Novipirellula caenicola: one gene and its partner. The protein of the gene in region 2 interacts with the protein of the main gene of each other region in a pairwise test. Links are inferred from orthologs where the notes say so. Each region holds a gene or a part of one and is shown on either strand. Other genes may lie near its edges. The genes, in order: ABEA92_RS12540 and dnaB.

Region 1 (3,293 bases), on a different replicon or contig from region 2:
GTTCGTTGCCGGTTCATGCCACCCAAACGGGGCGTTGCTGTAGTGGCAAAGGCTATTTGGGCATGCTTTTGTTGGCGGTTTCGCTCGTTGGCGTGTCCGTAGTTGCCTATTTTGCAGGGAAATCATCGTCGCAGCCCCAGGTGATGTTTCCGAAAATCGACGCCACGTCGTCGGTGTACAGTGAAAAGTTTTCGATGGCGACCGGCCCGGTCAGCGAGGATGCGGAGGGGTTGTTTGTGTTGGACCACAATTCGGGGCTGCTGCAATGCACCGTGATTTACCCACGTGTCGGCCGATTTATGGCTAGTTTTACGATCAATGTCGCCGATGCCCTGTCCAGTGGTGGCAAAGGCGGTTCGTACATGATGGTCACCGGGATGGCCGATTTTCCGCGAGCGAGCAATCGGCCGGCGGCCCCATCGGTCGTGTATGTGTTGGACACAGCGACGGGCAACTATGCCTGTTACGGCATTCCGTTTAATCGCCAATTGGTCAACGCTAACCAACCGCAGGTCGCTCCGATGGTGCTGATCGCGACCGGATCGGCTAACCCACTCGTCGATCGAGATGCCCTTCGTTAAAAAAGGCTTCAAACCTTTCTCGTTTCCGTCTCGAATCGACGCTTCGGGACCTCAATCGGATAAAAACGGATCGCAAGCCGCAGTGGCCATGGGATCCGTTTTTAATTTCTAGCATTACCTTGATCAAACGGAATGAATGTGAGCCACGGACTTAATCCGGCTCAGGCTGCCGCGGTGGAAACGTTGTCTGGGCCCATGCTGGTGTTGGCGGGTGCTGGGACCGGTAAGACTCGCGTGGTGACGTTCCGAATCGCCAATTTGATTCGCAATGGGACGCCACCGGATCGCATTCTTGCGATGACGTTCACCAACAAAGCTGCGGGCGAGATGCAGGAACGGATCAGCGAGCTGATCGGTACCAAGAAGAAACGCAAACCTCGCAAAGGCGAACCGCAAGAGCCGAAGCCGACGATCAGTACGTTTCATTCGCTGTGTGTGCGGATCTTGCGGCGGCACGCCCGAGCGCTTGGTTATCCCGACAAGTTTTCGATCTACGACCGCAGCGATCAAGAGTCGATTGCGCGGAACATCCTGCGTGAATTGCGTTTGTCCGGCACTGCGCTGAAACCAGGCGACATGTTGTCGATCATCGGGGGCTGGAAAAACCAATCGATTCATCCCGAGCAGGCGATGTCGATCGCTTCGAACGACAAAGAGCATTTTGCGGCCTCGGGGTATCGTCGCTACCAGAACGCGCTGCGGGCGCGAGGTGCGATGGATTTTGACGATCTGTTGCTGCAAACCGAAACACTGTTTCTCGAGCATGAGGCGATTCGCCAAGAGGAAGCATCAAAATTCGATCATGTGCTGGTCGACGAATACCAGGACACCAACGGCAGCCAGTACCGGATCACGCGGGCGCTGACACAGGAGCACCGCAATTTCTGTGTCGTGGGTGACGATGATCAATCGATCTATGCATGGCGAGGTGCGGATGTTACGCACATTTTGAACTTCACCAAAGATTGGCCCGATGCAAAGGTGGTTTGTCTGGAAGACAATTACCGCAGTACCGGGGCGATTTTGGGGATGGCCAACACGCTGATCCAATACAACACCGTCCGGCACGATAAGGTCTTGGTCCCCAGTCGGCCCGACGGTCGCCGGCCACGGATCTTGCAGCACAAAGATGAGACAGCGGAAGCCGAGATGGTGGTTCGTGAGATCAAAAATCTGATCGACAACCAACACGTCCAACCGCGGGACATCGCAATCCTGTTTCGCACCAACGAGCAGCCGCGATTGTTTGAAACCGAGCTCCGCAAGCACGACGTTCCTTATGTGATGATGGGGAGCCAATCGTTTTTCGATCGACGTGAAATTCGTGACTTGATCGCCTATTTGAAATGGATCGAACAGCCCGATGACGAGATCTCGCTGCTGCGTGTGATCAACACGCCCGCGCGGGGGCTGAGCAACAAGACGGTTCAATTGTTGGTCAAACGTGCGGTCGAACGTGGCGTGCCGGTGTGGCAAGTGATGCAGGATAATGCTGCGGTTCAAGACTTGTCGCCGAGCGCCCGGCGTGGGATCACCGAGTTGGCTCAGATGGCCGAAGACGTTCGCCTGCGAGCCAAGAATGATTCACTTACCGATGCCGTGCGTACGCTGCTCGAGCGAACGGCGTATGCCGACGAGATCACTCGGCTGTACGAAAACCCCGAAGAACGCGATGCGCGGATGGCATCGATTGGCGATTTGACCAATGCGATCGCCGCCTTTGAAGACAAGACCGAAGATGCGGATTTAACCGGGTTCCTCGCTGAAACGGCACTCGCCGGACGCGAGATGGGGAACGAAAAGGATAAGATGGCGCTGAAGAATTCGGTTTGGCTGCTGACGCTGCATGCCGCCAAGGGGCTGGAATTTCCAGTCGTCTTTATGGTGGGTTTGGAAGAAGGGATTCTGCCGCATAGCCGCAGTGTGAAGAGCGGTCGCGAGGAAGACATCGCCGAAGAACGTCGTTTGTGTTACGTCGGAATCACGCGAGCCCAAGAGACATTGACGCTGTCGATGGCGCTGACTCGCCGTAAATGGGGTAAGCCGCGTCCGACGATCCCCAGCCAATTTCTATATGAGATTACAGGCAAGGCGGCGAACCCCAACAAGTATCGAAAACCTCGCCCCGTTTCGTCATTGCGGTAAACTAAGGCAGCAAGGTTTTTTTCGTAGCGAAACTCACCAAGAGTGTGGGATAGGCTTCCAGCCTGTCATCGCGAAATGCAATTGGTGTAGCGAAACTCGCGAAGAGTTTCGGCCGGGAAACTGAGGTGTAAGAAGGGCTTCCAGCCTAACATAGGATGCTGATGACAGGCTGGAAGCCAATTCCACATGGCAAAAAAAAAGGCCCGAAGCGTGATGCTTCGAGCCCTTTTGTTTGTTCAGCAGTCTGCGGGTGATTTAGCCTGAGATCTTTGCGACGAGGTCGAGAACCTTGTTCGAGTAACCCCATTCGTTGTCGTACCACGATACAACCTTGACGAAGGTCTTATCGAGTTGGATGCCAGCGTCGGCGTCGAATACCGAAGTGCGGGTTTCGCCACGGAAGTCGGTGGAAACCACTTTGTCGGTGGTGTAACCGAGGATGCCCTTCATCGGGCCATCGGCGGCGGCTTTCATTGCAGCACAGATGTCTTCGTAGGAAGCTTCCTTCTCGAGTTCGACGGTCAGGTCGACTACCGAAACGTCCGAGGTAGGCACGCGGAAGGCCAT
Region 2 (3,239 bases):
AGGGGCAGCGTCAACGTTGATGATCGGGGAATCGTCCACTGCCCAGGAAAACCCACCTAGTTCAACGCGATTCCGCATCAAACGCACGGAATCACCGAGATCGGCGATCGTACCACGCAATCACGAACGCGAGACAGCCAAGCAAAAGCAGGCAGATGACTAGCGCCAGTGGAATCGACACGTACACTGAGAGACTAAAAACGCGTTTTAGGACGGGAGCGCCGATTGCAGTGCCGATGCCGACGAGCGCGAAAGCCAAGAGCGGCTCGGTGTGGCGATCGTCAAAAGCCACGAGCATTCCAATGGATATGGGATGTGAAGCGAACGACTAGCGTCCGCCAACGGAGTTATGTACGACTCGGTATCGTACTTGATAGGAAAGGAGACCCGATGCTGGAGTCTCGTTTTTGATTTCCTTAAACTTAATCCATTTTTGTTGGCGAGGTACAACTCGTTGCTGCAAATTTCGTTCGGTTTGTGGAATGGATTTCCAGTTCCCCATTGCCCTCTTTGCGAAACCGCAGCCAGCTTGTTTTCGATCACGGCAATCATCTCCTTAACTGTCCAGTGCAATGATTAGCAACCGGTTACTTCGGTGGCGAGCGTTGAGGGAGTCTCAAATAATGGCCGGTGATCTGCATTTGTAACATCGTAAAAAATGCCGCAGTGGCAAACCGCTCTTGCTGTTCTCGGGTGAGCCAGCGGAGTGAGTCACTCCACTGCTCCTCCGGCGGAATCGATAGTATGGCAATCCCTAGCGTAATCTCGCGGAAACACATTTTGTCAAATACAGTGCGGATCGTCGACAGATGACCCGAGACGGTGGAAGAGTCCGGGCCAGCGTCGACCAAGTATTCGAGGTAATCACGAACATGCTCGCGAGTGATGGCATGAGGTGAACTGCCAAACCAACGTAGAAATGATTTTAGATAAGTTTCTTTGCAAGTTGCGTTGCATTTTAGTAGGGCAGGCTTAGAACGCCTGCTCGGGCGCAGGCTGGGGCCTGGATCTCAGCGGGATGACCGATATGCAAATGCTAGAGTAGATCCTAGAAGCCACCAGGGCTGCTGAATTCGGCGTAGTCGTCAAACTCGTTGTGGCGTTCGGGGGCTCGGTCGCTGAACCGCGTGAAGTCGCCTTCCCAGCTGAGCGGCACGTTTCCGATCGGACCATTACGCTGTTTCGCCATGATGATCTCGGCTTGCCCGGCGTATTGCGCTTTGTCTTCGCCGCGATGGTAGTACTCTTCGCGGTGCACAAACATGACAACGTCGGCATCCTGCTCGATTGCCCCGGATTCCCGCAGGTGGCTCAATTTCGGCTGGTGATCTTTGCTGTCTTCGGCTTGCCGATTCAATTGAGACAAGCACAGCAGCGGAGTGCTCAATTCACGAGCCATCCCTTTCAATCGACGCGCGATCTTCGAAACCTGTTCCTGCCGGGGGTCACGCGAATTGTCCGGTTCAATCAGCTGCAAGTAGTCGATGATGATCAAACCCAACGCCTCTTCGCGTCGCTTGATTCGACGTGCGGCCGCCGCGATTTCGCTAACCGTTCGGCTTGGTGAATCGTCGACGTACAGCGGAGCTTCACTGATCTCGTTGGCTTTTTGGATCAGCCGTTCGCGGTCGTCCGAGGAAATGGTGCCGTTACGCAGTCGGTGGCCATTGACTCGGGCAAGCGAGCAAAGCATACGATCGGCAAGCTCGATACCGGACATTTCCAACGAAACAAACAGCACGGGCAAACGTTGGTTGATGGCAACGTATTCTCCGATGTTCATCGCCAACGCGGTTTTGCCCATCGACGGACGAGCAGCGAGAATGATCAGTTCGCCGTTATGCAGACCGCCGGTCATGTTGTCGAACTCGGTGAATCCGGTCTCACAGCCACCGTCGGTGTGTTCACCGCTGAGTCGCGCTTCCATTCGGTCCATTGCCGCATGCAGAACATCACTCATGCTGTGCACCGAGTTGCCAGAGCGGCCGTCCATGATCGCAAAGATCTTTTGTTCCGCTTGCGCACACATTTCGCGTGCTTCGCTGTTTTGTTCGTAGGAGTCGCGGAGAATCTCGGTGCTCGCTTCGATCAAGCGGCGGTAGACTGCTTTTTCCGAAACGATGCCTGCGTAATAAACCGCATGCGCCGCGTTGGGAACCGCTCCGGATAGCTTGGCGAGATACGCCGCTCCGCCGACCGCTTCATAGTCGTTGGCGGTTCGCAGTCGCGAAACCAACAGCGTGATATCGATCTTCTGACCTTGGTCATGCATGTCGCGAAGGTGTTCGTAAATTTTACGATTCGCGTCGTCGAAGAAATCTTCGGCTCGCAGCGATGCAATGTCATCGCACACGATGGGCAGCAACAGAATACTTCCAATCACGCCCATTTCCGCTTCGAGATCATAGGGCGGCTGCCGCTGAAGGATCTCGCTGGCGCTGGCTTCTTTCTTCTTTTTTCGGCCTTTGAACTGAAAGTCGTCTGCGGTCAAGATTCCGGTCCGTGGAGATTAGGAAACGAAGAGGCTGAGTAAGTCTTATTTGATCGGGCGTCGCAGAATTACGCAACCTGAACCAATTCGGGAAGTTCTGACCACCCGTTTCGCCACCCCCCGCACTGTTTACGCGGTTCGCAATTGGTTTTCAATTCGGTCGATCGCTTCGCGAGCGGACACCGAAGTCGGGCCACGACCGATCGCTTTGCCACTTTCGAGCCACTTTTTGACATTTTTCTCTGCCGCAATCGCAGTGCTATGCGAGCGACCGCCAAAGTGGTTGGCGATTTCGGCGTAGGCCGACGAAGTCAATTGGCGTGACAGATACATCGCCAACATTCGTGGTTCGCACACTGCACGAGCTTGCGACGAACCTCGCAAGTCCTCGAGCGGCACATTGAAGGCTTCGCAAACCGTTCGCTCGATGGTGCTTAGCGTCACCGAAGCTTGTCCGACCCGCAGCAGGTTGCCGCCGAATTGACGAATCTCGTCCATCGTGGCCATGCGGCCAAACATCTTTTGCAGCGTGGCGACCAAGTTAACGATCCCGCTGAGCACGCGGCCGTCGCCGGCAAGTTGAGCGTTGACCTCGGTGATCATTTCATCCGGCCACGGGATCGAACATCGCTGTTGGACAAGACGCCGCAGTACGGTTTCGCGAGTCGTCGAATCCAACGAGTGCATCGGGCAAACCAGCCCGCTGGCCATACGTCCTGACAATTCTCGCGACAGTCCTTCGATTTCC

What was found.
Region 1: the proteins of dnaB (region 2) and ABEA92_RS12540 interact in binary tests that used the Escherichia coli proteins (3 or more experiments, as listed by UniProt). The link is inferred for Novipirellula caenicola from one-to-one orthologs.

What each region holds. Positions count from the first base shown.
Region 1 is NZ_BAABRO010000005.1:200,424-203,716, reverse strand. Bases 253-3,219 are described here. They hold ABEA92_RS12540 (ATP-dependent helicase), read left to right. Parts: upstream 253-713; coding sequence 714-2,726; downstream 2,727-3,219. Other genes in these bases: gap (type I glyceraldehyde-3-phosphate dehydrogenase), read right to left, coding at 2,982-3,219; ABEA92_RS12545 (hypothetical protein), read left to right, coding at 253-581. Outside these bases: more of ABEA92_RS12545, read left to right, coding at 1-252; more of gap, read right to left, coding at 3,220-3,293. UniProt on the Escherichia coli protein: Rep helicase is a single-stranded (ss)DNA-dependent ATPase involved in DNA replication; it can initiate unwinding at a nick in the DNA. It binds to ssDNA and acts in a progressive fashion along the DNA in the 3' to 5' direction.
Region 2 is NZ_BAABRO010000004.1:70,369-73,607, reverse strand. What follows is about bases 271-3,183. They hold dnaB (replicative DNA helicase), read right to left. Parts: upstream 2,492-3,183; coding sequence 1,049-2,491; downstream 271-1,048. Other genes in these bases: ABEA92_RS10055 (DnaA/Hda family protein), read right to left, coding at 2,621-3,183. Also shown: more of ABEA92_RS10055, read right to left, coding at 3,184-3,239. UniProt on the Escherichia coli protein: The main replicative DNA helicase, it participates in initiation and elongation during chromosome replication. Travels ahead of the DNA replisome, separating dsDNA into templates for DNA synthesis.